Linked DNA regions of Psychroserpens ponticola. The protein of the gene in region 1 interacts with the protein of each later gene in a pairwise test. Links are inferred from orthologs where the notes say so. Each region holds a gene or a part of one and is shown in the gene's direction. Other genes may lie near its edges. The genes, in order: MUN68_RS00240 and MUN68_RS02035.

Region 1 (15,816 bases):
TTTTTCTATATCTTCGGCTGTGTTTCCAGGATAGATTGTACTAACATAAATTTTAGTTTCGTTAACTTCTGGAAAATTCTCTCTAGGCATGCTAAAAAACGCGGAAACACCTAAATAGAAAAAGACAGCGATAAGCACATACATCGTGGTTTTATTGTTTATTGCCCACGACGACATACCAAACTCTTTTTCGGTATTTTTCTTTTTCTTAGTTGTCATTCTCGTTTTCTTTATAGTTAATTACCTCAACTGATTGTCCGTCTTTAACACTACGTGCTCCTTCTTTAATGACTTCAACGCCTTTTTCAAGATTTTTTAAAACTTCAATCACATCGCCTTGCGTTCTTCCTGTTTCAATGATCAAACGTTTGGCAGTACCAATACTTTCTGAATTTTTATCAGTTACGATATATACATATTGTTCACCTTCTGCATTTTCAGAAATCACACTTTGTGGAATTAAAACAGCATTTTCACTTGTGTAATCGTTAATCTTTAATCGAGCAGTTAGATTCGGCTTGATATTTTTATCTTTATTGGGCACTTCAATTTCTACTTTAAATGTTCTATTAGCAGGATTTATAAAATCACTAGCCTGACGAATTTTTGTTTCTATAGTTTTCCCTAAAACAGGAAGGTCAACTAGTACTTTTTTACCTTTAACAACATTAGAAACATAGCCTTCAGGAACTTCAACTTCTATATACATATTATCAAGATTTACGATACGCATTAATTGTGATTGTCCAGCTGCAACGACGCTTCCTTGCTCTGTAATAACATCATCTATTGTTCCATTAAATGGTGCTCTTACAATTGTTTTAGCAACTTGTTGTTGTATTTGATTTACAGCTTCTTGCTGAGATTCGTAGGTTGATTTTGCTTGTAAATATTGAATTTCACTACCAATATTTTGTTCCCAAAGACGTTTTTGACGTTCGTAAGTTGTTTTAGCCAAGTCAGATTGAATACGGAGTTGTGCTATTTGTTGACTCAATCCACCATCATCAATTTTAGCAAGGACTTGTCCTTTGGTTACTTTTTGTCCTTCTTTAACGTAAACGTGAGTTAAAATTCCATTGTATTCTGGTGTTATAACTAAAAGGTTTTTTGTAGTAACGTTTCCTTGAAGTTCTAAAACGTGTTCAAATTTTTCAGTCTTGGCAGTAAACGTTGTAATTAATGGTACATGTTTAGTGGTATCAATTGCTTTGATTTTTTCATCTAACAATTTAATTTGTTCGTTAATTGCTTGTTGCTCATTAACTAATTCGCCCCGTTTTTTACGAATAGTTTCTAAACTATTACTTTCTAAAACGTTCGCTACAGAATTCTTCTTTTCGCCTCCGCAAGAAACCAAAAGAAAGGTGATAATAAATAGTGAATATATATTTTTCATGATTTGATTTATGATTGATTAGTTTAGTGTTATCGTGTTTAGTGCAGTTTCTAATTCAGCTTTGCTATTTATGACATCTAGCATGGCTTGCAATAATTCTTGTTGTGCTACATATAATTGTGTTTGTGCTTGTCTGAGCTCAAAACTTGAACCGATACCTTCAAAAAATTTAGTTTGATTTTTTTGCTCAATACGCTCTGCTAGTCCTAAATTTTCTTTCTTGTTGTCGTAATCGTCAATAGCAAATTGATAATTGCTTTTTGCTGAAGCTATTTGAAGTTTTAATTGTTGCTGAATTTCATTTAGATCTTCTTCAGATTTTTCAAGATTAATTGCTGCACGTTGCGTAGCTGCATTTCTCATACCTGAACTAAAAATTGGGATATTTAAATTAATACCAAACAACGAAGACCCAAACCACTTTTGATCATTATGAGTAAATGTAAAGCTATTACTATTACCTGAATAAGCTCCATTAATAAAGGCATTTAAAGTGGGAAGTGCTTTGCTTTTTTCTAATTTTAAAAGCAATCCTTTAGAGGTTTTATCATTTTCAGCAATTTTGTAATCTATTGTATTTTCAATATTATCTTCTACTGCTAATAGATTTAAATCCATATTTAAAGACGTTAAACGTTCAAGATTATCTGTTAGAATCGTTTGAGAATTGATGTCTAATCCTAGAGTAATATTTAACATTTGATAGGCTAACTTCTTTAATCTATTAGTGTTGTTTAAACTACTTTTAACTCCAGATAAGGTTATTTGTAACTGCTCGACACTTTCTTCTTCTTCTAGACCATTTTCAAAAATTTTATTGGTTTCGAATAGATTTTTTTCAAGCACATCTATATTGCGTTCTAATATTAAAATACTTTCTTCGGCTAAAAGCACATTTCCGTAAGCTTCAATAACTGCCTTTCTAACTTCAAGATCTGTTTTTACTTTTGCATTTTTAGATATTTCTAGAAAGACTTTTGCTGATTGCAAGCCTACTAAATATGAGCCATCAAACAATTTCTGACTTAACGTTGCTGTTGCATTAATAGATTGTTTTGCTCCATTAGGAATTGCATCAAGGTTGCCATCATTATCTATATCGAAAATAATAACCTGTTGTTTTATCCAATTGTTGTAACCAACATCTGCATTCAGTTGTGGCAAACCTGATGCAGTCGTTTCCCATTTTTGTTTTTCTGCAGCATCAATATCTCGAGTTGCGTTTTTAACTTGTCTGTTATTTTCTAAAGCAAAATCTATAGCTTGTTGGAGCGTAAAACTATTTGTACCCTCTTGTGAAAACCCAAAAGAAACTGTGATTAAACTTATAATTAATATGAGTGATTGTCTCATGATTTATGATTGGTTCTTGTTGATAAAATTATTTAATATGGTCATTCCTTTTTCAGAAACGATTGCTCTTAAATGGTACTCTAGATAACTTTCCATAAGATATTCCATCTTAAATTGTTCTGTTGGAAAAAACATATTATCCTTAATCCCTGTCATTCCTGTGAAATACATTCTAGATATAAAATCTACATCTATTGTGCTCCTAAAAACGCCTGTATCTACTCCATGTTCTAAGCTTTCTTGAACAGACTGATGCATTTTTTCAAATTGTTTGAATTTTAGCTCGTGATGAATTTTCGGGTAATATTTCTTTAATTGATATTGAGGTGATGCCTTTTCATTTTTTAAGTGTTGCATTACAAACATTTTTATAGAGTATAATTCTTCAATTGGATTTGGAGCATTATCACATATACAATCTATTCCACTACAAATGGTATCAAATAGATTAAAGGCAACAGCTTCTACAAGTTTTGTTTTATTTGGAAAATGCACATAAATGGTTTTCTTAGAAATACCCATTTCACTAGCAATATCGTCCATTGTTACGCTTTTAAACCCTAGATTTAAAAACAGTTCAGCTGACTTATGTATAATTTGTTCTCTCATAATTTGAGTGCAAATCTACAATAGGAAACTTTAAAAACAAAAAAAGTTTCCAAAGTTTTAGTGTTTTTTTAACATATAGTTAAACTGTGATTGCAGATTTAGTCAATTACATTATTTTTGTACAATGCAGAATATCCAATCCCATCATGAGGCATTTTTAAAACACCTCGACACGTTTACAAAACCCAAAGAGCCTTCTACGCTTTACGACCCGATTAATTATATTATTCAACTTGGAGGAAAACGTTTACGGCCTATTTTAACCTTAATGACTGCCGAAATATTTGGTAGTCATTACACAAAAGCACTTAATGCTGCTTTAAGTGTTGAAGTATTTCATAATTTTTCATTAGTCCATGATGATATTATGGATGATGCGCCTTTACGTCGAGGAAAAGAAACGGTTCACGAAAAATGGGATATTAACACAGGAATCCTTTCTGGTGATGCCATGCTTATTATGGCATATCAATTATTTGAAAACTACGATCCAAACACATTTCAAAATTTAGCTAAATTATTTAGTAAAACTGCGCTTGAAGTATGTGAAGGACAACAATATGATGTCGATTTTGAAACTCGTGATGATGTCACTATTTCTGAGTATTTAAAAATGATAGAATATAAAACTGCAGTATTAGTTGGAGCTGCAATGAAAATGGGTGCTATTGTTGCAAATGCTTCGGAAGATTGTCAAAATTCGATTTATGACTTTGGAAAAAATTTAGGAATTGCTTTTCAGTTACAAGATGACTATTTAGATGCATTTGGAAATCCTGAAACTTTTGGTAAACAAGTTGGAGGTGATATTATTGAAAACAAAAAAACGTATTTATATTTGAAATGCTTAGCGTTTTCAAGTCAAAATGACAGAAAACAACTAGAACATTTATACAGTGTAAACCCTTCAGATCCAAGTGAAAAAATAGAAACGGTAAAACAATTCTTCATAGCTAGCGGTTCGGCCGAAGCAACTAAAAAAGAAATTGAAAATTATACTAAAAAAGCATTTTCTGTTTTAGAAAGTATAAAAATTTCTGAAGACAATAAAAATGCATTAATAGCATTTGGAAACGATTTAATGACTAGAAATGTATAATGCAGCTACCACAAACCTTTGAAAATTTAATTTCTGAAGCTGAAAGCTTAAAGCTCTATCAAAAACTAATACAACAAATCAATAAAGATTTTTTATTATCAAATATTGACCTTGATTTTGACGAAAACATATTACCCTCAAGTTTAAAATACCTAATGCATGAGATTGTTTTTAAACTTATACAAGAAAAATTTGCTGAATACCTCAACCTACTATACATCATTGATGTTTCAGAAAACAAAATAAAGCAACTTGATGGTAGTGATACTCTAAAATTATCTGAAGACGTTACTTTTTTAATCTTACAACGTGAGTGGCAAAAAGTATGGTTCAGAAATGCATATTCTTAAAAATACACTCTAACAAAAGGAATATAAGGATCAGCATAAATACTCTTATCTTTATCATAAAGCACATCATATCTTATACCAAAAGTAACATTGTCACTTCTATAACCTATTCCCATATACAAACCTGGATACCAATAGTTTTGATTTTCATAATTTGAATCATCAAATTTACGATTAACATTAAGTTGCTCAAATTCTGTAGACAATTGTAACTCTCTTATTGGATTAAATAAACCAATAAGACTTGCTCCAAAAATAGTAGACTTAAAAAAATCATCCTGCTTGTTATAGGTTGCATTTAAACCTAATCCTGCTGCAAATTGGGAGTTAAATTCATAAATTCCACTTGGTGCAATTGTACCACTAAAAAAGCCGTCACCAAAACTTAATCCTAGACCGCCTCCAAAGCGCACATGCCTCCAAAAATCATTAGTATCGTCCTGATTTTGAGAAAAAGCTAAAAACGAGCAGATTAAACAAACAATAAGGCAAGTATTACGATGAAAAAGCGATGAAAATTTCATTATTTAAAATTTGAGTTAAATTACATCTATAAATATACCAAAAACACACCTGTTTTTACTAAAAGTTGTATTTTTGACTAAATATTGTTGAAGCGAAAACGACTTACATCAAATAATGGATAAATATTCCTTTTTAAACGCAGCACATACAGCATACTTTGCTGATTTATACGAACAATACCTAAAAAACCCTGATTCTGTTGAACCAAGTTGGAGAGCCTTTTTTCAAGGCTACGATTTTGGAAGCGAGAACTATGGAATGGATGGTGAAATTACGGAAGGTGTTACGACTCAAATTCCCGAACATGTTCAAAAAGAATTTCAAATCGTAAAGCTTATTGATGGCTACAGAAATCGAGGTCATTTATTTACTAAAACCAATCCTGTTCGAGCAAGAAGGAAATATGCACCAACACTTGAGATTGAAAATTTCGGACTCTCACAAAGTGATATGAGTACCATTTTTTCTGCTGGAGAAATTTTAGGTCTTGGTAAAGCAACACTTCAAAATATTGTTGACCATTTAGAAAAAATCTACTGTGAATCTATTGGTATTGAATACATGTACATTAGAAAACCTGAAGAAATTCAGTGGATTCAAAATAAATTAAATGTAAACGATAATCAACCACAATTTTCTCCAGAAGAAAAAAAATATATTCTAAAAAAATTAAATGAAGCTGTTTCGTTTGAAAGCTTTTTACATACAAAATACGTTGGTCAAAAACGTTTTTCTCTAGAAGGAAATGAATCTTTGATTCCTGCTCTTGATTCTCTTATTGAAGATGCTGCAAACCATGGTGTAAAAGAATTTGTCATGGGTATGGCACATCGTGGTCGTTTAAGCACACTAACAAATATTTTTGGCAAATCTGCTGAAGATATCTTTAGTGAGTTTGATGGTAAAGATTATGAACAAAAAGTATTTGATGGTGATGTAAAATATCATTTAGGATGGACGAGTAATCGTGTGACTGATGGCGGAAAGAAAATTAATTTAAATATTGCTCCAAATCCTTCTCACTTAGAAACTGTTGGTGCTGTAGTAGAAGGGATTGTTAGAGCAAAACAAGACGATAAATACAGTGAAAACCCTTCGCAAGTATTACCAATTATAGTGCATGGCGATGCTGCGATTTCTGGGCAAGGCCTTGTCTATGAATTGGTTCAAATGGCACAATTAGATGGCTACAAGACCAATGGAACAATACACATTGTAGTAAACAATCAAATTGGATTTACAACAAACTATCTTGATGGTCGTTCAAGTACCTATTGTACAGATGTTGGAAAAGTCACTTTATCACCTGTTATGCATGTTAATGCTGATGACCCAGAAGCTGTTGTTCATGCCATGTCATTTGCACTCCATTTTAGAATGAAGTTTAAACGTGATGTGTTTATTGATTTATTAGGATACAGAAAATATGGTCATAACGAAGGTGACGAACCTCGTTTCACACAACCTAAACTGTACAAAGCCATTTCAAAACATCAAAACCCAAGAGATATTTACGCTGCAAAATTGATTGCTGAAGGAGTAATTGATAATGGTTATGTTGCAAAATTAGAAAAAGCATACAAAGACAAACTAGAAGTTAAATTAGAAGACTCTAGAAAAATAGACAAAACAGTCATCACACCATTTATGGAAGATGAATGGGTAAACTATCAAACAGTTGTTGAAGATAAAATGATGCAGCCCATTGATACAACTTATCCAAAAGAAGGTCTTGCAAAAATCACAAAAGTGATTTCAAATTTACCAAAAGACAAAAAATTCATTCGTAAAATAGAACGTCTCATACAATCACGTCAAACGATGTTTGATGAAGATAAATTAGATTGGGCAATGGCTGAGCATTTAGCCTACGGAACTTTGCTAGAAGAAGGATATGATGTACGTGTTTCTGGACAGGACGTAGAACGTGGAACATTTTCTCATAGACATGCTGTAGTAAAAGTTGAAGACAGTGAAGAAGAAATTTTATTACTGAATCAAATAAGCGACAAGCAAGGTAGATTCTTTATTTACAACTCATTACTATCAGAATATGGTGTTGTAGGTTTCGATTATGGTTATGCCATGGCTAGTCCAATCACGTTAGTGATTTGGGAAGCACAATTTGGAGACTTTAGTAATGGTGCACAGATTATGCTAGATCAATACATCTCTGCTGCAGAAGATAAATGGATGCTTCAAAACGGATTGGTAATGCTATTACCTCATGGTTATGAAGGTCAAGGTGCTGAGCATTCTTCAGGTCGAATGGAACGCTATTTACAGCTATGTGCAAAGGACAATATGTTTGTTATGGACTGTACAACACCTGCAAATATGTATCATTTGTTACGTAAGCAAATGAAAGCAGAATTTAGAAAGCCTTTAATTGTCTTTACACCAAAAAGTTTATTACGTCATCCTTTAGTAGTGTCTACTGTTGATGAGTTTGCTAACGGAAGTTTCCAAATGCTCATTGATGATAGTGTGGTAAAAGCAAATAAAACCAAAACCTTAGTCTTTGTGACTGGAAAATTCTATTATGATTTATTAGAACAACGTGAAACTCTTAAAAGAGACGATGTTGCATTGGTAAGAATAGAACAATTATTCCCATTACCAGAAAAACAAATTAAAGATATTATTGCAAAATATAAAAATGCAACTGATATTGTTTGGGCTCAAGAAGAACCAAGAAACATGGGTGCATACAGCCATATGCTCATGCATTTAGACGAAGCAAAAACATTTAGAGCAGCAACACGACGACCATATGGAGCTCCTGCAGCTGGTAGTAGTGTGCGTTCTAAAATACGTCATCAAGAAGTTATCGATTTCGTATTTGACAAAACCAAAAACAACCAACGTTAGATAATGCCATTCCTTTTAAATGGAATAAAGAATATATTTAAAATAAACGCTTAAAATAAAATTACAGAACGATGATTTTAGAAATGAAAGTTCCTTCTCCAGGAGAATCAATCACAGAAGTAGAAATTGCAGAATGGTTAGTTTCTGATGGAGATTATGTTGAAAAAGATCAAGCCATAGCTGAAGTCGACAGCGATAAAGCAACTTTAGAATTACCTGCAGAAGCCAGTGGAACTATTACGCTTAAAGCTGAAGAAGGTGATGCTGTTGAAGTTGGAGCTGTTGTCTGTTTAATAGATACAAGTGCAACAAAACCCGAAAGTAGTGGTACTGTTCCTGCAAAAGAAGAGAAAAAAGAAGAAACACCTAAGACGGAAGCGCCAAAACCTGCTGCAGAATCTAAAACGTACGCTACAGGAACTGCGAGCCCAGCTGCCAAAAAGGTTTTAGCCGAAAAAGGAATGGATGCATCTTCTATTTCAGGAACAGGAAAAGATGGTCGTGTTACTAAAGATGATGCTGTAAATGCAGTACCATCTATGGGAACTCCAACAGGAGGAAATCGTGGTTCATCTCGCAGTAAAATGTCTATGCTACGTCGTAAAGTCGCTGAACGTTTAGTTGAAGCTAAAAACACAACAGCAATGTTAACGACGTTTAACGAAGTTGACATGTCACCTATTTTTGAATTACGTAAACAATATAAAGAAGACTTTAAAGCAAAGCATGGTGTAGGACTTGGGTTTATGAGTTTCTTTACACTTGCAGTAGTTCGTGCATTAAAAATGTATCCAGCTGTTAACTCAATGATAGACGGAAAAGAAATGTTAACCTATGATTTTGTTGATGTTTCTATTGCTGTTTCTGGTCCAAAAGGATTAATGGTTCCAGTAATTAGAAATGCTGAAAACTTAAGTTTTAGAGGTGTTGAAGCTGAAGTTAAACGCTTAGCTATTCGTGCTCGTGACGGACAAATAACTGTTGATGAAATGACTGGAGGAACATTTACCATTTCTAATGGTGGTGTTTTTGGAAGTATGTTATCGACACCAATTATTAATCCGCCACAAAGTGGTATTTTAGGAATGCATAATATTGTTGAACGACCAGTTGCCATTGATGGCAAAGTAGAAATTAGACCAATTATGTTTGTGGCTTTATCTTATGACCACAGAATTATTGATGGTAAAGAATCTGTAGGTTTCTTAGTGGCTGTAAAAGAAGCTTTAGAAAATCCAACAGAATTATTAATGGACAACAACATTAAGAAAGCTTTGGAAATGTAAATCATTTCACAACATATTTTAAATAAAAAAGCGCATTCCGAAGATTTGGAATGCGCTTTTTTTTTGATATAATTAATTTATAACAATTTGATGGCTTTCTGCTTGACCATTATATGTTAAAACCAAAGTATAAGTTCCTGAAACTAAACTCGAAATGTCTATAGTTGTTTGGGTTGCTACAGCATTGATGTTATATACAAGCCAACTACTGATATTATAAAGTTTAATATTTAATGTGTCTCCATTTTGTAATAAACCAACCGGTTCATTTTTAAGTTTTACTGTTAAAGACGTATCGGCAGGTACTGGATAAATTATAAAATCATCGCTAGTTATATTACCAGATTTTCCTGAGCAATTCGATGAACACTGAGTAATATCATAAGTTATATTTTGCCAAGACGACCAACCACAATTATTTCTAAAACGAACTCTAAACTCAATAGGTTCATTACACGCTGGAGTAATAATAACATATTCATCATCTTCATGACTCCATTCATAATTTGTTGTTACCTTTTCCCATTCTACTTCTAATACTTCTTGATTAGAAGGTGCTATGTTGAGTTTAAAACCAAAATCGTCACAAGAACCTATTGGAGCAATAGGATCGGTTAACCCAGTTTCTAAAGTATTTACTTCTTCGATAGATTCATAACTTGGAACACCAATATAGATATGTTTTGTTATGGTTGCATCACCACATTTAGTGCTAGTAATATCTACTACAAGAGTAACCCATCCACCTTCATTGAGCTGGCTTTTTGCGATTGTAACGCTGTTTGATGTGACTCCTGATTGAATAAAGGCTGCATTACCTTCAATTCTCCATTGATAGGTATCTCCACCGAAAGGAGCATTATATGTTCTACTACCAGAACAAAAGCGATCAGGTCCAGCAATTTCCGCTGTACTACATACGAATATACAAGATCTTGTTTCAGGAGTGTGTGATAACTCAGTCATAAGCCAGTTGCCGTTATCAAGTGTATATTGTATATGCTGTTCACTTATAGTTGGATTAGCAAAAAAGTTATCAAATGGGATGTCTTTTGGAGCAAAAGGAGGGGTAAACGGATTGTAGCTTTTTTCTAAATCTTCTTTTGTAATTATTACGTTTCCTTTGCCAACATCTAAACTACTGTAAGCAGGTATAAAATTGAATTTACGTTCAATTACAAATTGCTCAAACTCTGGAGGTAATGTTGTAAAACCTTCTAAGTCAAAAACACCACCATTAGCATTATCCAAAGGAAGCATAGAAGATGATGAGTAAACAGATTCTTCATCTATTAAGGGTTCTTCAACATCTATTAAAAACAATATTGTTTTCTCAATAAATATTTTCCCTTTATATATTCTTTTAGACTGTTGATTTGGCAGAGCTCTTAAATTGAATTGTATTTTAATGTCGGTGTCGGTTGAAAAAACAGAACTAAGGTATCTCAATGGGTTTAAAGAAAAACCATTAATTGCTGCTAGAACTATATTTGTCAGAAACGCTGGTAAATCAATACGTTCATTGATATCTACTAAAGTTGAATAGTTTGAAAACTCCAAAGGTGTACCACATTCCGAACCGTTGGTAATAGCAATATTTCGGATACCATTTTGTTGTGGATAACCCATACTACTGTATTCTGTTAAAAAACTGCTCTGTAATGTGGCATTATTTATCGACACGTTATTGCCTAAACCCTGTAATTGATAAATAAGCATTTGCTTTGCCGCAGGTGTTTGCAATAAGGATAAACCTTCTTCTAATTCAGGTGCTAGATCTACTAAATCAACAATATTGATGTCTATTAAAGAAAAAAGAACAGGTAGACTAATTTCTTCACCAACTAAATGCCTTACAAAAGCCTGATAAGCCAATGGTATATTAGCTCCTTGGTGTGGAGCATCATGGCTAATATAAAGTTTGGTGTCGTGGTTGGTGGTTGGGTCATTATCTATCTCCATGTGTCTAAGTGCATAACGTGCCACAAGGCCTCCCATACTCATACCCAAGACCACATTTTGCTCATTACCTACTTTTAGTTGGTTAATTTGGCGTATTACCTCCTCTACCATATAGGCATTACGTTGTATATGTGTGGTACTGTCCTCAAAATCTATAAAGACCAAATCGTAATCCTCGTCTTCTATGGCTTGGTTGAGGGTGTTTATATTACCTGTTGGGTCTATGTCAACAAAAATACCTCCACCATTATCAGTATTTATAAAGGTAAAATAATTAACATCATCTTCTGGATCAAAGCCCTCCACAACAATCAAGGGTTTGGTAAGCTCGGTATGGTCTGGTGCCAGTTCTATAGTCACCAAGCCTGTGGCAGAACTACCATTATAAGTAGCACCAGGTACAGGATTGTTAAACCACGTAGTACCATTCTCATTAAGAAAACCAATACCATTGTAACGTGCCTGTGCGCCACCACCAGAGGCGATATAGTCCACCGAAATCTTACTTTTACTATATAAGGTTGGCCCATTGGTATAAACAAATTTTACGGTAATATCCTTTTCACCACCAGAAGTGTAAGTCACACTTTTGGCTGTATTTAAGGAAATGGTTTGGTAACCATTGCCATCATCAAAATTGACCTGTACTTGGCTAAGGGACAAACTGGTGTTGGTGTAAATAAGTCCACTTGGCAGTTTAAAAGTAAAGGTATCACCTTGTAATTGTTTTTTAAGTGGTGCTACACCAAAAACAGTCTTGGTATCATAAGGGTTACGACCTGAGACATCAAAAATTTGGTCATTACTAATGGTAACATCGCCATTGGTATAGGCATTGGTTTTGTACTGTTGGTAATTATAGTAGAGTGCTGCCAAGAGCACATCTTCGGCGACATTATCTTGTTGGGTTTCAAGAGTGTTAAACACTACATTGGGTACTATTATACTTTGGGCTACCGTACCTACACGCATGGTGTAGAGCGAACTATAGAGCGATTGCCATTGTGTTTTATCTACAAGGTTGTTAGTACTAATGATTCCGTTATAAGCTTCCACTTCATTAAAACGGATGCCAAATTCCTTAAGAAAACCTGTGGTTACTTTGGTTTTATTGATGCTGCCAAAGACGTGCTCCATACGGTCATAATAATCGGTGTTCTGTGTATACCCTTGAAAAAAGGCAATACAAAATAGTGTAAAAACGAGTAGTTTTTTCATAAGTGATTGGTTTTTAAGATTAATAGTTAAAAAATTGTTATGGTATGTATTGTAAGTCAAAACGACCATTTGTTATGTTGATGTTTTCGCAATCATCATTGACAGTAGAAAATTCAAAAGTTCCTGAAACTATATAATTTATTTGGTCAATTTTAGTGAAAATAACGAAACCTTCATAACTGTCTTCAAATTCATAATGACAACCTACCTGAGGATTTGGGTCAACAATATACCTTGCCCTACCAACTAAATCGGCTTCAACATTTGTTGAAAAAGGTTCATTTATAATCATTGAAATACCTCCACCTCCAAACTGAAGTTGACCTTGTTGATATATTGCCACTTGGTCATTTGAATTTGTGACCACAAAAGGCTCACCATTAACCAAACAACCAAACGTATTTTCACCTGTCTGTGTAGCAGATGGTAGTTGATCTACAGGATTAGTTGGTGTGCTGCTATCGTCATCATTTTTGCAACTCGATAATAAAATTAGTAATACTAAAAAGGTTAAGTTTTTCATCATATTAGATTTAGTTTATTTATTTTAATCCAATTATAAATATACAGTAAATATTCTATGGTATGTGGTTTGAAAAGTTAAATTATTATTATTAAAATGTTTTTAAAAAAGCGCATTCCGAAGATTTGGAATGCGCTTTTTTTCCTAATAAAAATAACTACTAACTAATAACTAAAAAAAATTAACAAGAATATTTACGGCAATGATTACAACAGCACTAACAATTAAGCCGGTTATAAATAATTTGTTGGTTAGACTCGTTTTGTGTTTCATTGTATCCATTTTATTTCAATTTTAAATTGTCTTTTGCTTTTTTGATAAAGTTCTGGGATGAGGCATCCCAGAACTTTAAACCCTATAACTAATTAACTTGTTAATTAAGATTAATTAGTTGCTATTCATAATCCCTATATAAATAACATACTGTAAAACTCGGTATTTAATCAATGCAACACAATACGTAGAACTACGTATAGAGTACAATTTTATTTTTAAAACACTAATAAACAACAACTTAGTAAGTGTTAAAATTTTAAAACGCATAAAAAAAGCTCTGAGCTTTAAAACTCAGAGCCTTAATCCTTTATTTCAAAAGGAAAATTGATTAATAGCACTACAAACTTCGGTATTTAATCAATGTAGCGCAATACGTAGTTCTACGTATATTTCGATTTTTTACATAAAAAAACCTTGAATCAATGACAATTCAAGGCCTTTTGTAAAATAATTCTCCCTAAAGAATTAATAGCAAGACAAACTTCGCTATTAATTTGATACCAAACAATACGTAGAACTACGTATATTTTGATAAAAATTCTTCTTGCCCTTTAGCATAAATTGCTATACTATTTGAATTAGAAGACAATTTTAATTTAGAACGAATGTGACTTTTGTGTTTTTCAACTGTTCGATTTGAGCAACCTATAATCGCTCCAATTTCCTTAGCAGTCATATTTTCAGCAGTAAGCTGAAGAACTTTCATCTCAGTAACAGTAAGCGACTTTAACTCATCAGGTGTTTGTTTTATTTCTAAATACTCTATAAGCTCTGGACTAAAATAAGATTTCTCCTGCAAAACATTCGCAATACAATGTTCAACTTCTTCAATCGCAAATTCTTTTAAAATATACCCATAAATTCCAAGTGCCTTCGCTTCTTTATAAATGGCTTCACTTTTTTCAAAAGTAATAATTATGATTTTCGTTGTAAGACCTTCTTCTTTGCATTTTTTAGCAACTTGTAACCCTGTAAGGTAAGGCATTTGAATATCTAAAATAGCAATCTCTGGCTGATGTGCTTTAATTAGCGTAAAAGCTTCCTTTCCATTTTTTGCACTTGCAATAACATTATATTCTTTTTCAAGAAGGAAATCTTTAAGTCCTTTAAGAATTAATGGATGATCATCTGCTATTAATATTGTAGGCATTTGGATTAGTTTGAGGGATTTTTATAAAGATAAATAAAATCCTACAACTTTAGATATAAATACTTTTTTTCATAATCAATGACAGCTTTTCCCTTTTTAAGAACATCTGCTCCAATAATACCATCAACGGGTTTAGAATTATGATTTGTTAATGCCGCATTGACGTGAGTTAAATTAAACAGAATAAGTGCAACTTTATCTTTCTTCCACTTTCCTATTTTTAATTTATTTTTTTTAGAAATCTGAGTTAGCATATCTGTGGCGCCTGCACCTGCGGCTTTAATATCACTATCCTTTGCTTTAAGATTAAATGTATCTATAGCTTCAAAACCTACACAAGAACTAGAAGCTCCAGTGTCTAAAATAAACAACCCTTTTTTTCCATTTATTTTAGCTATAATTTCGAAATGGTTGGTCTTTGTTAAATGTAACTTTATTTTGGTATAGCCTTTGTTTAAAAGGTATTCCTGCAAGGTATCCATATCATTTTCTTTTTTACAAATATAGTCTTATAAAACATTTATTTTTGCATTATGATTATTACTGATACACATACTCATTTATACAGCGAAGCTTTTGATGACGATAGAAAAGATATGATTCAACGTGCTTTAGATGCTAATGTTTCTCGTTTTTTTATTCCAGCTATAGATTCGTCTCATACGGAAGCGATGTTTCAACTTGAAGCTGACTATCCAAATTACATGTATTTAATGATGGGCTTACATCCAACATCTGTAAAAGATAATTATAAAGACGAATTACAACATGTTGAAGAGATGTTAACACAACGTCAATTTTACGCTATTGGCGAAATTGGTATTGATTTATATTGGGACACTTCAACTTTAAACATCCAAAAGAAAGCATTTAAACATCAAATACAGCTAGCAAAACAGTACAAATTACCAATTGTTATACATTGTAGAGACGCTTTTGATGAAATATTTGAAATCTTAGAAACTGAAAAAGATGATGACCTTTTCGGAATTTTTCATTGTTTCACAGGAACTTTAGAACAAGCTCGAAAAGCCATATCTTATAATATGAAATTAGGTATTGGAGGTGTTGCTACATTTAAAAACGGAAAAATCGATCAGTTTTTAAATCAAATTGATTTAAAACACATTGTTTTAGAAACCGATTCGCCTTATCTCGCTCCTAAACCATACAGAGGAAAACGCAATGAAAGTTC
Region 2 (15,478 bases), 430 kb from region 1 along the record:
AAAGCGCCTAAGAAAAAAACTGCAACAAAAAAGAAGACTACTAAAAAGAAAACAGCTACTAAAAAGTAATATAAATGAATTTTAATTTTTTGTCTCCTGTAACAGATTCAGTATTAGCTCATAATGAACTTTTATCTGAGCAAGCGCTAGGTAAAAAAATTAAAATACATTCTACCCAAAACGGAATCCCGAATCTAGAAGGAGTTCGGTTAGTAATCATTGGTGTAAAAGAAAACCGTAACGATGTTAATTATATGGGAGAAGAGCTAAACTTTGATACCATTCGTACATCGTTATATTCTCTATTTCCTGGAAACTGGCATACAAATATTGCCGATTTAGGTGATATTCCTGCAGGATCAACGATTGAAGATACTTACTATGCTGTACGTACAATTATTTCTGTTTTAATTGAAAAAAAGATCATTCCAATAATAATAGGCGGAAGTCAAGATTTAACTTATGCTAATTATCGTGCATATGATACTATGGCTCCTATGGTTAATATTGTGAATGTAGATAGTAATTTTGATTTAGGAGATGCCTCTGTCGAAATGAAGAACAATAGTTTCTTTGGTAAAATCATTTTAGAACAACCTTATAATTTATTCAATTACTCAGTTGTAGGTTATCAAACCTATTTCAATTCTCAGGAAGAGATAGATTTAATGGATAAACTCTATTTTGAAGCTTACAGATTAGGAGAAGTAACTCATAATATTAATGTGGTAGAACCTGTAATGCGTGATGCTCATATTGTAACAATGGATTTGAAATCTGTTCGTGCTGCAGAAGTAGGAGCAAAACAAAAGTATTCACCGAATGGTTTTAATGGAAAAGAGATTTGTGCTATTTCACGTTATGCTGGTATTAGTAATAAGGTGTCCTCTTTTGGTATTTATGAATTCAAATCTACTACAGAACTAGATGCGACTCCAATGCTAATATCTCAAATGATATGGTATTTCATCGAAGGTGTTAACTGTAGAATAAATGATGATGGTTTTGAGGATGAAAATAACTATCAAAAATACAATGTACTTATTGAAGATGAAGAGCTTATATTCTATAAAAGTATAAAAACTGGACGATGGTGGATAGAAATACCTTTTTTGCCAAATGTTAATAATAAATTAAAAAAGCATACGTTATTACCTTGCACGCACGAAGATTATCTAGAAGCGAGTCAAGGTAAAATACCAGAAAGATGGTATAAAGCGTATAAAAAGAACAGTTTTTAGTATATTTAGCTTTTAAAATTTCAACGCTTTTTTAATCGATGAAATGTTAATTTTGTAGGATGAAATGCAAAAAAACTGTAAAAAAAATTGTTTTTTACAAAATATATAAATATGTTTACTGCCTTAAAAAAAATAAACACATTTTTAAGACATATAATTACAACTAAATAATTTAACCTCGAGTTTCTATGAATATTAAGAAGTTTGTTTTATTGACTGCTGTTTTAGCTTTATTAGTCAGTTGTGGCTCTGGTGACAGAGGAGAACTGATAGGAGTTAAAGGAAAGAAATGGCATCCTGAAAAACCTTATGGTATGGCACTTGTTCCTGGTGGAGCATTTATTATGGGAAAATCAGATGATGACCTTGCTGGTGTTCAAGATGCACCAACACGAACTGTTACAGTTAGAGCGTTCTATATGGACGAAACTGAAATTACTAACAGCGAATATCGTGAATTTGTATATTGGGTTAGAGATTCAATATTAAAGACTAAACTAGCAATTTTAGCTGATGAAATTGGCGAAACTCCAGGTACTGGAGGAATTGGAGAGTTTGCATTTAATGATGCCGATCCAGAAAACATGTCTGTGTACGAGAAATACATGTATGATAACTATAGTGGATTAGGACCAACTGGTTATGAAGGCCGTAAACTTAATCGCGATGCTGAATTGATTTTCGATACCAACGACTATCCAGATGAGTATTATGCTGAAGTTATGGATACGATGTATATACCTATTGAGGAATCATATAATGGGCAACGTACTTGGGATGTGAAGAAATTTAAGTTCCAGTATAAATATATGGATATCCAAAAAGCTGCCAAAGATCGTAACTTATCACGTAAAGATGTTATAATTACTGAAGAAGTTGAAGTGTATCCAGACACAACTGCTTGGATTCGAGATTTTTCATATTCTTATAATGAGCCAATGCATAATGATTATTTCTGGCATGACGCTTATGGTGATTATCCTGTAGTAGGAGTGTCTTGGAAACAAGCTACAGCTTTCTGTCAATGGAGAACATTAAAGAAAAATACATATCAAAAAAGTAAAGGGAAGCCATTTGTAAATACGTTTAGATTACCTTCAGAAGCAGAGTGGGAATACGCTGCGAGAGGTGGTCTTCAAGGAGCGACTTATCCTTGGGGTGGACCTTATGCTAAAAATGATAGAGGTTGCTTTATGGCGAACTTTAAACCATTAAGAGGTGATTATGCAGCAGATCAAGCACTTTATACTGTTGAAGCTGATGCGTATGAGCCAAATGACTTCGACCTTTATAATATGGCAGGAAATGTTTCAGAATGGGTTCAAGGATCTTATGATCCTGCTTCATACGAGTATTCTGCATCATTTAATCCAAATGTAAATGATCCAGATAACGAACGTAAAGTTGTTCGTGGAGGATCTTGGAAAGATGTTGCATACTTCTTACAAGTAAGTTCTAGAGATTACGAATATGCAGATTCTGCAAGAAGCTACATTGGATTTAGAACAGTTCAGGATTATATGGGAACTGAAGTAACATTAAATGCAGCAACTAACTAATAATTAACTAAACTAAATATATTAATCTACCTTAAGTAATTAACTTAGGCTTAAAACTAAAAACAAATTATGGCACAAAAGAAATTATCAACAATGAATATGGTCTACGGACTTGGAGCAGCAATTGTAATTGTAGGAGCTTTATTCAAAATACAACACTGGCCTTATGGATCTTTAATCTTAACTATAGGTATGATTGTTGAAGCATTAGTATTTACTTTATCTGCTTTCGAAAAGCAAGGTGGTGAATTAGATTGGTCTTTAGTGTATCCAGAATTAGCTGGTGGTCAATCATTAGGTGGTAAAAAGAAAAAAGAAGAGCCTAAAGATGCTGAAGGATTACTGTCTAAAAAATTAGATAACCTTTTAAAAGAAGCTAAAATTGATGGTGAATTAATGGCAAGCTTAGGGTCAAGTATCAAAAATTTCGAAGGCGCTGCAAAAGGAATCAGTCCAACTGTTGATTCTATGAATGCTCAAAAGAAATATAGCGAAGAAATGTCTTTAGCTGCTGCTCAAATGGAATCATTAAATAGCCTTTATAAAGTACAAATGGAAAGCGCTAATCGTCAAGCTACTATTAATGAAGAAGCTGTTGAAAACGCAACTAAATTAAAAGAACAAATGCAATCATTAGCATCTAACTTGTCATCTTTAAATGGTGTTTATGGTGGAATGCTTACTGCAATGAATAAAAGCTAATTAGTTTTTAAACTAGAATTAATAATAACTATTAACAAACTAAAAAACTAATTTAAAATGGCAGGAGGAAAATTATCTGCAAGGCAGAAAATGATTAACTTAATGTACTTAGTATTTATTGCTATGATGGCGATGAATATGTCTAAAGAAGTACTATCCGCTTTCGGATTAATGGAAGCAAAATTTGCTGATGCTAACGAAGCGACTTCAAATAGAAATGAAGCATTATTGACAGATTTAAAAGAAAAGGGTGTTGAAAAACCAGAAGAGTTTAAAATACCGGCTGCACGTGCTGAACAAGTACAAATAGCATCTGATAAATTTTATAATTATCTTGAATCTTTAAAAGTAGATTTACTTAGGAAAGGAGAGTATAAAATCGATCCTGAAACTGGTAAGTTGCCTTTTGAAGCAATGGATAAAACTGATATTCTTGATGAAGCATGGTTTACAGGAGATCGCCTAACTAAAAAAGGTGATGAAGTAATGGCTGAACTTAATGGGTATAAAGACGCTATTAAAACAGTTTTAGCAACTGATGAAGCTTACAGAGGTTCTAGTGAATCTTTTGAAAAGACTTTTAGTACAGCTCAAGAGGTGAACAAAGATGGAAAGAAAATTGATTTTTTAAATTATAATTTCCAAGGTTTTCCTGCTATTGCATCTTATACGAAGTTAACAGCAATGCAAAATGATGTTAAAGTTGCAGAAGCAAGTATGTATAATTTGTTTTTAGGAAAAACGTTAACAGAAGCAACTACCTTAAATAACTATAAAGCAATCGTATTAGCTGATAAATCTGCATTTTTTGCTGGTGAGAAGTTTCAAGGACGTGTTGTAATAGGTAAATATGCTAATGTACCACCAACTAAATTAGTTGTCGAAGGTCAAGAAGTTGATCTATCAAAAGCTATTGATTCTTCAGGTGCTGCTCGATTAGATTTTAATGTTGGAGCTGTAGGTGAACACACAATTAATGGTGAATTTACATTTATCGAAAACGGTAAAGAGTTACCTATTAAAATTGAATCTAATTATGTTGTTGTACCAAGACCAAATTCTGCTACAATTTCTGCAGATAAGATGAACGTTGTGTATCGTGGTGTTGTAAATCCAATGACAATTTCTTTTGCTGGTGTTCCAGATAATAAAGTATCTGCTTCAGGTGCTGGATTGAAAAAAGGATCTGGTACAGGTAAATACTCAATGGTTCCTAGTTCTGGTAGAGAAGTGACAATTAATGTTACTGCAACATTAGATGATGGTTCTAAAGTAAGTGATAAAGCTGTATTTAGAATTAAAGATATTCCTAAACCTACCGGAAAAATTAACGGTCAGAGTGAAGGTAAATTACCTAGAAATAACGTAGAGATTGGTAAAGTTGAATCTGTATTAGAAGATTTCGATTTTGATTTACCATTAACTGTAACAAGCTTTAAAATTAAAGTACCTGGTCAACCATCTGTAACATGTTCTGGAAACAGATTAAATGGAACAGCAAAAGGGGCTTTACGTAAAGCCAAAAGAGGTGCAGCAGTTCAAATTTTTGATATCAAGTCTAGAAGTACTGGGCCAGTTATCAAGCCTGCAACACCAGTTGTTATAGAGTTATCTAACTAATCAACGTTATAGAATAACCCAAATTTAAAATTAAAAGAGATGAATTATAAATTCGTATTATCAATTTTTGTTACTGTAGGAATCACCTCTAGTGTATTTTCTCAGGCAAATATTTTAAATGCTAAAACACCTCAAGAAGTTGGTGTTAAAACTGAAGCTCAGTTAGCACTAGATAATGACAAACCATTAGAATACGGTTATCTTGATGATAGAGATATATTGTTCTCTAAAATGACTTGGGAAAAAGTGGTTTTAGATGAACGTGTAAACTTTCCTATGTACTTTCCAACAGATACAAATAATATTGGTAAAGACAGACGTTCTTTATATCATACATTGATAAAAGCTGTTAAAGATGGAGAGATTGAAAATGTTTATAATGATTCTTATTTTACTGAAAAAAGATCGGTTAAGGAACTTAAAGACATCACCACTAAAGTAGATACTTTAGATATTGGTTACGACCAATTAAACGCTGATGGTTATGTAGATCCTGAATATATCACAACAAGAAATATTGAAGCTTTTGATATTAGCGCTTATTTAATTAAAGGGCTTTGGTATTTTGATAAGCGTCATGGAGAATTAAAGTATAGAATTTTAGGTATTGCGCCAGCAGCACCAGATATTAACTTTATTGATTCTAATGACGAAACGAATAGAGTTCCAAATGCATTGTTTTGGGTGTTTTTCCCTGAAGCTAGAGAAGTTTTACACAATTCTAAAGCTTTTAATAACAAGAATAGTGCAATGCCAATATCTTTTGATCATTTGTTAAATTCTAGACGCTTTAACGCTTACATGTACAAAGAAGAAAATGTATATGGAGATCGTGAAGTAAAAGAATATGTTGCAGATAATGCTTTAATGCAAATGTTAGAATCTGATCGTATTAAAAATAAGATTCGTAATTTCGAGCAAGACATGTGGTCCTATTAAGTATCACATAGTATATATAAAAACGCTCACTATTTTAGTGAGCGTTTTTTATTTTAAGAATATGTATTACAATACTCTTTTATATTACTTTTGTTATAATGAAGCAGGTAGATTATATAATAGTTGGTAATGGATTAGCAGGTATTGCTTTTTGTGAGCAACTTAGAAAACATAATAAAGACTTTGTTGTATTTGACAACCAATCTCAACAATCTTCAATGGTTGCAGCAGGTTTATACAATCCTGTAATTCTAAAACGGTTTACAAAAGTTTGGAACGCTAAACTTCAACTAGAATTAGCAATTCCAAAGTATAAGGAGCTTGAAGAGTTACTTCACCTTAAACTTGATTATACAATGCCTGTATACAGAAAGTTTACCTCAGTTGAAGAACAAAACGATTGGTTTACAGCTTCAGATCAACCTGTTTTATCAGATTTCTTGTCTACAGCACTAATCAAAAATGTAAACCCATCTATACATGCTGAATTTGGTTTTGGTGAAGTCTTGCATTCTGGTAGAATTAAGACATCACAATTAATTCCATCCTATCGAAATTATCTTGATAATGAAAACAAGTTGTTTCAAGAAGAGTTTTATTATAATCAATTAGAGATTAAAGCATATGGAGTGCAGTATAAAAATATTGTTTCAAAATATATTGTATTTGCTGAAGGCTTCGGATTATATAAAAACCCGTTTTTTAAGACACTTCCATTAAATGGAACAAAAGGCGAAATGCTTACAATTAAATCTCCTGATTTGAAGATGAATTTTATTTTAAAATCTTCAGTTTTTATAGTACCTCTTGGAGATGATTTATATTGGATTGGTGCAACTTATGAAAGAGAAGATAAATCACATTCAATAACAACTAAAGCTAAAGATGAATTAATTGAAAAGTTAAAAAAAATTATTAATTGTGATTTTGAAATCATTCACCAAGTCGCAGGTATTAGACCAACTACAAAAGATCGTAGGCCTTTAGTTGGTGTTCATCCAGAGCATAAAAATCTGTTTGTACTTAATGGTCTTGGAACAAGAGGTGTCATGATATCTCCATTTGTAGCAGAACAGTTATTCAATCATATTGAACATGAAATTGAATTAGATAAAGAAATAAACATAAAAAGATTCAAAGTAGGTCGTTAATACTTAAATGATAATAATTATTTTTTCACCAAATTTTTGTCATAACTCATAAATAGATTAATCCATATATTTCTTGAAAGTCGCATTATAATAGGTCCAAATGCTATAGTCGTTACAATAATTGCAATGAAAGCTGTAAAAAGCGTAGAATTAAAAAATAAGTAGCTAATAATAAAAGCTGCAACAGCAAATGCAATTCCAACGCCATAACTTACATACATTGAACCATAAAAAAATGAAGGTTCAATACGATAACGTGTATTACATTTGGAACACTTTTCATTAATTTTTAAAACATCACTTAATACATAAGGGTTCTTAGTTTCGTACATAGATTCCTGATGACATTTAGGACAAACTCCAGTGAAAATACTGTATACTTTCGTGCCTTTTAACATGATTTAAATTTGTTTACTTTTGCGTTTTGTATTTCAATACAAATTTACGTTTTATTAATAATTTAATTGTAACAAAAGTAACAAATGCTCAATATCCATAATCTTTCTATTTCATTTCAAGGCGAATTTCTCTTTGAGGATATTACATTTAAACTCAGTCCTGGAGATCGCATTGGTTTAATCGGAAAAAATGGCGCTGGAAAATCGACAATGCTCAAAATTTTGTCAAAAGAATTAGAACCAGATTCAGGTCAAATTGCAGCTGATAAAAATTTAAGCATCGGTTTTTTAAAACAGGATATAGATTTTGTTTTGGGAAGAACAGTTCTAGAAGAATCTTATGAAGCTTTCAAAGAGATAAAAGAACTTGAAGCTAAAATGGAAGACGTTAATACGCAATTAGTAGAACGAACAGATTATGAAAGCGAAAGTTATAATCAATTAATGATTGATCTTAATGAAGTTCAACATTCATATGAAATTATAGGCGGTTATAATTATCAAGGAGAAACTGAAAAAATACTGCAAGGACTCGGATTTAAACGTGAAGATTTCAATAAGCTCACAGATACGTTTTCAGGAGGTTGGAGAATGCGTATTGAATTAGCAAAATTACTGTTACAAAATAATGATGTGTTGCTGCTAGATGAGCCAACAAATCACTTAGATATCGAGTCTATTATTTGGTTAGAGAGTTTTTTGAAAAACTATTCTGGAGCTGTAGTAATTGTATCTCACGATAAAATGTTTTTAGATAATGTCACTAATCGTACGATTGAGATTTCATTAGGTAGAATTTACGACTATCCGAAACCTTACTCTAAGTTTTTGGTGCTTCGCCATGAAATTAAAACACAGCAGTTGGCATCACAGAAAAATCAACAAAAACAAATTGAACAAACTGAAAAACTCATTGAAAAATTTAGAGCGAAAGCGAGTAAAGCGACAATGGCTCAATCACTTATTAAGAAGTTAGATAAAATTGATCGTATTGAAGTTGATGAAGATGATAATAGTGTAATGACCTTAAATTTTCCAGTATCCGTTATTCCTGGTAAAGTTGTTGTCGAAGCAGAGCACATATCTAAACGTTATGATGATAATCAGGTATTAACTGATGTTAATTTAATGATTGAGCGAAATAGTAAAACAGCTTTTGTTGGACAAAATGGTCAAGGTAAATCAACATTAGCAAAGATTATTGTTGGTGAGATTAAATATGATGGACACCTAAAACTAGGTCATAATGTTCAAATAGGATATTTTGCTCAAAATCAAGCTGAATATTTAGATGGTAGTAAAACCGTTTTAGACACAATGATTGATGCCGCAAATGAAACGAATCGAAGTAAAGTACGTGATATTTTAGGCTCTTTTTTGTTTAGAGGCGAAGAAGCCGAGAAATATGTTAGAGTGCTTTCTGGTGGTGAAAGAAATCGATTGGCTTTAGCTAAACTTATGCTACAACCCATTAATGTTTTGATCATGGATGAACCAACAAATCACCTTGATATCAAATCTAAAAATGTATTAAAAGAAGCATTAAAAAAGTATGAAGGAACTTTAGTTTTGGTTTCTCATGATAGGGATTTTCTTCAAGGACTTACTAATAAAGTGTATGAATTTAAAGATCAAAAAATTAAAGAATACTTAGGTGATATCGACTTTTATCTTGAACAACGTAATGTTGAAAATTTACGTGAAGTTGAAAAACGTACCATTGTAAAAGAAACCCCAAAAACAACGAATAAGCAATCTTATGAAGATCAAAAGAAACTTAAATCTCTTAACAATAAACTCAGTAATATTGAATCTAAAATAAATCAGTTAGAAAAGGATATTAAAACTGATGATGTTGAGCTGGCAACAAACTACGATGCCACAGTATCAGATGAAACTTTTTTTGACCGTTACCAAGCAAAGAAAACAAAGCTTCAACAATTAATGTCTGATTGGGAAACCATAACTTTAGAATTAGATGAATTGAGTTAAAAGAGTTCAGTTCATTTTTTATGGAATAATTAACAATTACAGACTAAACTAACTGATACTTTTGTGGTCATATTAAAATAACCAGACCAATGCGAAATATTATACTTTCAATTTTAGGAATCTTACTTATTGTTGGTTCTTATTTTTTTGCCAAACATCTTATTAATACTAAAACAAAACCGAAACCAGTTCCAGCTAAGGTTGTAAAAACGGTTTTTATAGATACGGTTTTAAATAAAACGATTCCAATTGTAATTCCAGCTAATGGGAGTTTAATCGCAAAACGCAGAGTAGAATTATACTCAGAAGTGCAAGGTGTTTTTAAATCTGGAAGCCCATTATTTAAACCAGGCCAGGAATATCGTAAAGGTGAAGCGCTTATTCGTATTGATGCTTCAGAATATTATGCAAGTGTGCAATCTTCAAAAAGTAATCTCTATAATTCAATTGCGGCTATTATGCCAGATTTAAAGTTAGATTTTCCTGAGGTTTTTCAAAAATGGCAATCCTATCTTAATGGATTTGATTTAAGTAATACGACACCTAAACTTCCTGAAATGACTTCTGAAAAAGAAAATTATTTCATTACTGGACGCGGAATTGTTTCTAGTTATTATTCGGTTAAAAATTTAGAACAACGATTAGCAAAGTACAATATTAGAGCACCTTTTTCAGGAATACTTACACAAGCTTTAGCTACTGAAGGCTCTTTAATTCGTAGCGGACAAAAATTAGGTGAGTTTATTGATCCTTCAATTTATGAAATGGAAGTGGCTTTGAGTAAAACTTACGCTAGCCTTTTAAAAGTTGGAGAAACTGTAGTGCTAAATAATTTAGAGAATACAGAAAGCTATACGGGAATTGTGTCACGTGTTAATGGAAGTATTGATGCAACAACGCAAACCATTACTGCTTTTATTGAAGTAAAAAATGATAACCTTAAAGAAGGTATGTATCTAGAGGCTAATTTAAATGCTAAAGAAGAGTCTGAAGCCATTGAAATAGATAGAAATCTTTTATTAGAAAGTCAACAAATTTATGTGGTTAAAGATAGTTTGTTAGATGTTATAGATGTAAAACCTGTATATTTTTCAGAAACAAAAGTGGTTTTGAAAAATATACCAAATGGAACAATTATACTTAAAAAAGCGGTTCCAGGCGCTTACGCAGGAATGTTAGTAAAACCTTTTCAGGATAATCAGGATCGTAAAGACAAGCAATAAGCATGAGAAAACTCATTGAATATTTTATTAGATACCACGTAGCAGTTAATATTTTCATTTTTGCTTTTGTTGTTTTCGGTATAATAGGTGCTTTATCCTTAAAATCGTCTTTCTTTCCTTTAACAGATTCTAAAATTATAACGGTAAGTGTTACGTATCCTGGTGCTTCACCTCAGGAGATTGAAGAAGGTATTGTGCTTCAAATTGAAGATAATCTAAAAGGTTTAAAAGGGATAGATAGAGTTACGTCTGTGTCTAGAGAAAACAGTGGAAGTATTACTGTTGAAATAGAAAAAGATGAGAACATAGACTTCATGTTATTAGAAGTTAAAAATGCCGTAGATCGCGTGCCTTCTTTTCCATCAGGAATGGAACCTTTAATTGTTGCAAAGCAAGAAGCTGTAAGGGAAACGATTTCTTTTGCTTTAAGTGGTGAACATATTCCATTAGCAACTTTAAAACAAATTGGAAGACAGGTAGAAAATGATTTAAGAGCTATTGATGGTATTTCGCAAATAGCCATTTCTGGATATCCAGATGAAGAAATTGAAATCGCTGTAAACGAAACAAGTTTATTGGCTTATGACTTAACCTTTGCAGAGGTGTCACAAGCCGTTAGCAGGTCAAATATTTTAACAACTGGAGGTACAATTAAAACAGATGCTGAAGAATATCTTATTCGTGCAAACAATCGTTCCTATTATGGTGATGAGCTTTCAAATGTTGTAGTTAGTGCCTCTAATGATGGTAAAGTAGTACGATTAAAAGACGTCGCTATTATTCGAGATCGTTTTTCTGAGACACCAAATGCCACTTATTTTAACCAAAAGTTATCTATAAATATTTCCATAACAAGTACCAATACTGAAGATTTAATAACTTCTGCCGATAATGTAAAAAACTACATAGAAACCTACAATCAAAAACACAATAACGTTCAATTAGATGTGGTTAGAGATTTGTCTAAAACACTAAACCAACGAACCGATTTATTAACAGAAAATGCCATCATTGGGATGTTGTTAGTATTACTGTTTTTATCTATTTTCTTAAATACAAGATTAGCATTTTGGGTGGCTTTTGGATTGCCAATTTCATTTTTAGGCATGTTTATTTTTGCAGGACAGTTTGATGTAACCATAAATGTGTTATCTCTCTTCGGAATGATTATCGTCATCGGAATCTTAGTTGATGATGGAATTGTTATTGCCGAAAACATCTATCAACATTATGAAAAGGGAAAATCGCCAATTGAAGCAGCCGTAGATGGTATTATGGAAGTAATTCCTCCAGTGGTTTCTGCAATTATTACGACACTTTTAGCATTTTCATTATTCCTGTTTTTAGATAGTAGAATAGGTGAGTTTTTTAGTGAGGTTGCTGTAATTGTAATACTTACACTGACAGTTTCATTAGTAGAAGCGCTAATAATTCTTCCTGCTCATTTGGCACATTCTAAAGCACTAAGAAAGCAAGTTGTCGAAGAAAACCCTTCGAAAATGAAGCAATTCTTCTCTATAATGCGAGTCATAAATAAAGCGGGAGATAATTTTATGAACTTCTTAAGAGATAAATTATACACACCAGCAATCACTTTTATTTTAAATTTTAAATTACTATCCTTAGGTGTTTTTGTGGCACTATTAATTCTAACCTTTGGTTCAATTGGAGGCGGAATTATAGGTGTGACTATGTTTCCATCTATCGCAAGTGACCGTGTTTCTATAGAATTAGATATGCCTAATGGGACGAATGAAAAAATAACCGATTCTATTATTTCAATGATAGAAGAAAAATCGTTTATAGTAAATCAAGAGTTAACCGAAAAATATTTAAAAGGAACCAATAAGCAACTTTTTGAAAATACAATTTTAACAATTAGCAGTAGTTCTAGCGCAAGTTTACAAATTAATTTACTGCCAGGAGAAGAACGACCAGATGCTATAAAATCTGATGTAGTTGCAAATAGATTACGTGAGTTGGTAGGTCCTGTAATTGGTACAGAACGATTGATTTTTGGTTCAGGTGGAAACTTTGGTGGTAGTCCAGTTTCAGTGTCTTTATTAGGCAATAATATCGCAGAACTTAAAGCTGCTAAAATAGAATTAAAGCAAGTATTAGCATCTAATCCTTTATTAAAGGATATAGAAGATAATGATCCTGCAGGAATTAAAGAAATTCGTATAGAACTTAAAGAAAGTGCTTATTTATTAGGTTTAAATTTAAGTACAGTGATGAGTCAAGTGCGCTCTGGTTTCTTCGGGACACAAGCGCAACGTTTTCAAAGAGGTCAAGATGAAATTCGCGTTTGGGTTCGTTATGATAGAAATAATAGAGCATCTATTAATGATCTTGATGAGATGAGAATTGTTACTCCAACGGAAGAGCGAGTAACACTTAAAGATATAGCTTTTTACACCATAGAAAGAGGTGATGTTGCAATTAATCATTTAGAAGGTCAAAGAGAAATACAGGTATCTGCAGACTTAAAAGACCCAAGTACTAGTACAACTGATATTATTGATGATTTAAAAAATATAACTATAGTAGATTTAAAATCTAAATATCCAACTATATCTGCATCTTTTGAAGGACAAAACAGAGAGAAAGATAAATTAATGAGTTCTTTAGGTAAAGCAGGAATCCCAATTTTATTACTAATTTATATTGTGATAGCTTTTACGTTTAGAAGTTACAGTCAGCCAATTTTATTAATTCTATTAGTGCCTTTTAGTTTAACTGCTGTAGCTTGGGGACATTGGCTTTTAGGGTTTTCGGTAAATATATTATCACTTTTAGGAATCATTGCTTTAATAGGTATTATGGTAAATGATGGCTTAGTGCTTATCGGTAAATTTAATTCTAATTTACGGGAAGGGTTAAAATTTGATGAAGCACTTTTAAATGCTGGAAAATCTCGTTTTAGAGCTATTTTCTTAACGTCTTTAACAACCATTGCAGGTTTAGCGCCTTTGCTTTTAGAAAAAAGTAGACAAGCCCAATTTTTAAAACCTATGGCGATTTCTATTTCCTTCGGAATTGCTTATGCAACTATATTAACTTTATTAGTATTGCCGTTATTTTTATCATTTAGTAATAGTATTAAGCAAAATGTAAAATGGTTGTGGACGAATAAAAGTGTTACAAAAGAAGAAGTAGAACGTGCTATAAAAGAACAAAATGAGGCAGATGAACACTAGAATTTATATGACATGTATTGTGTTTTTTATAGGATTAAATCTTAACGCACAACAAATGTTAGGTCCTAAAGAAGCTGTAGAATTAGCTTTAGACTATAACTACGGAATAAAAATAGCGAACAATAATACAGACGTTGCAGAGAATAACACTAGTATTTTAAATTCGGGATATTTGCCTACGCTTACAGGTAGTGCAGGAGCAACACATAGTTTAGATAATAATGAATCTGAATTTTCAGATAGTAGTATTCCTGATACTGTTTTGAAAGGTGCTGAAAGTTCTCGTTATAATGCTTCTGTAAATTTAAATTACACACTGTTTGATGGATTAGGTCGCTTATATAACTATAAACGCTTAAAAGAAGAACATCAACTTTCTGAATTAGAAGCAAGAGAAACTATTGAAACCACAGTACTTCAGATATTCTCAATTTATTATACTATAGCTCAATTTTCTGAAAACACGAATGCTCTAGAACAAACGATAACTGTTTCTAAGGATAGATTAGTACGTGCTCAATATCAGTTTGATTATGGTCAGAGCACAAAACTTGGTGTTTTAAATGCTCAAGTTGATATTAATAATGATAGTATTAGCTTGATAAATATTAAGCAACAATTAAAAAACACTAAGCGAGATTTAAACGTGGTTTTAGGTAATAAGCTTTCTAAAGAATTTAAGGTTGATACAAATATTGATTTTATGCTTCAGCTTAATAAAGCAGACTTGCTAGAAAAAACAAAATCTAATAACGTGTCTTTACTTCAAGCAGAAAAAAATATCAGCATAAGTGAGTTTGATATAAAAACAAACAAGGCACAATTTTTACCAACAGTAGATTTAGTAGGTACTTATGGATGGAATAAAAGTAATAATAATGCAGCTTCTTTTGTTTCAGTATCAACAAACACTGGATTGTCTGGTGGCTTAAATTTGTCTTGGAATTTATTTGATGGAGGAAGCACAATTACACGTGTTAAAAATGCTCAAATCAATTTAGAGAGCCAGCAGTTTTTAAAAGATCAATTAATCATTGAAATTGAACGTAATTTTAATAACGCATGGGATGATTTTCAAAATAAGTTATTGATTTATAGAATACAAGAAGACAATATAATTACCTCTCAAAATAATTTTGATCGTACACAAGAAAAATTTAAAATCGGACAAGCGACATCAATTGAGTTTAGACAAGCTCAGCTTAATTTACTTAATTCTGAATTAAGTAGAAATCAAGCAAAGTACGATGCAAAATTGGCAGAGTTGACCGTTCTTCAGTTAGGTGGAGAATTATTAAATGTAGAATTCTAAATTCTAATATAAATCTATGAAAGAGCATTTTTTTCAATGTCCATATTGTTGGGAAAATATATCAATGCTCATTGATTTTTCACAAGTAAAACAGACTTATATTGAAGATTGTGAAGTGTGTTGTAATCCTATTCAATTGAA

The links.
Region 2: the proteins of MUN68_RS00240 (region 1) and MUN68_RS02035 interact in binary tests that used the Escherichia coli proteins (3 or more experiments, as listed by UniProt). The link is inferred for Psychroserpens ponticola from one-to-one orthologs.

What each region holds. Positions count from the first base shown.
Region 1 is NZ_CP116221.1:42,162-57,977, reverse strand. The notes cover bases 5,105-8,406. They hold MUN68_RS00240 (2-oxoglutarate dehydrogenase E1 component), read left to right. Parts: upstream 5,105-5,449; coding sequence 5,450-8,206; downstream 8,207-8,406. Other genes in these bases: odhB (2-oxoglutarate dehydrogenase complex dihydrolipoyllysine-residue succinyltransferase), read left to right, coding at 8,278-8,406; MUN68_RS00245 (alpha-ketoglutarate decarboxylase), read right to left, coding at 5,105-5,334. Outside these bases: MUN68_RS00275 (efflux RND transporter permease subunit), read right to left, coding at 1-219; MUN68_RS00270 (efflux RND transporter periplasmic adaptor subunit), read right to left, coding at 209-1,399; MUN68_RS00265 (TolC family protein), read right to left, coding at 1,418-2,752; MUN68_RS00260 (TetR/AcrR family transcriptional regulator), read right to left, coding at 2,756-3,361; MUN68_RS00255 (polyprenyl synthetase family protein), read left to right, coding at 3,486-4,460; MUN68_RS00250 (hypothetical protein), read left to right, coding at 4,460-4,810; more of MUN68_RS00245, read right to left, coding at 4,807-5,104; more of odhB, read left to right, coding at 8,407-9,492; MUN68_RS00230 (T9SS type A sorting domain-containing protein), read right to left, coding at 9,565-12,672; MUN68_RS00225 (hypothetical protein), read right to left, coding at 12,710-13,198; MUN68_RS00220 (response regulator transcription factor), read right to left, coding at 13,989-14,621; MUN68_RS00215 (retropepsin-like aspartic protease), read right to left, coding at 14,663-15,103; MUN68_RS00210 (TatD family hydrolase), read left to right, coding at 15,155-15,816. UniProt on the Escherichia coli protein: E1 component of the 2-oxoglutarate dehydrogenase (OGDH) complex which catalyzes the decarboxylation of 2-oxoglutarate, the first step in the conversion of 2-oxoglutarate to succinyl-CoA and CO(2).
Region 2 is NZ_CP116221.1:476,395-491,872, forward strand. Bases 7,185-10,148 are described here. They hold MUN68_RS02035 (ABC-F family ATP-binding cassette domain-containing protein), read left to right. Parts: upstream 7,185-7,694; coding sequence 7,695-9,602; downstream 9,603-10,148. Other genes in these bases: MUN68_RS02025 (NAD(P)/FAD-dependent oxidoreductase), read left to right, coding at 7,185-7,212; MUN68_RS02030 (DUF983 domain-containing protein), read right to left, coding at 7,230-7,613; MUN68_RS02040 (efflux RND transporter periplasmic adaptor subunit), read left to right, coding at 9,692-10,148. Outside these bases: topA (type I DNA topoisomerase), read left to right, coding at 1-69; MUN68_RS02000 (formimidoylglutamase), read left to right, coding at 75-1,241; porK (type IX secretion system lipoprotein PorK/GldK), read left to right, coding at 1,436-2,800; porL (type IX secretion system motor protein PorL/GldL), read left to right, coding at 2,870-3,502; porM (type IX secretion system motor protein PorM/GldM), read left to right, coding at 3,560-5,122; porN (type IX secretion system ring subunit PorN/GldN), read left to right, coding at 5,162-6,061; more of MUN68_RS02025, read left to right, coding at 6,160-7,184; more of MUN68_RS02040, read left to right, coding at 10,149-10,825; MUN68_RS02045 (efflux RND transporter permease subunit), read left to right, coding at 10,828-14,025; MUN68_RS02050 (TolC family protein), read left to right, coding at 14,015-15,337; MUN68_RS02055 (CPXCG motif-containing cysteine-rich protein), read left to right, coding at 15,354-15,478. UniProt on the Escherichia coli protein: Genetic data indicate it may be involved in ribosome assembly or function.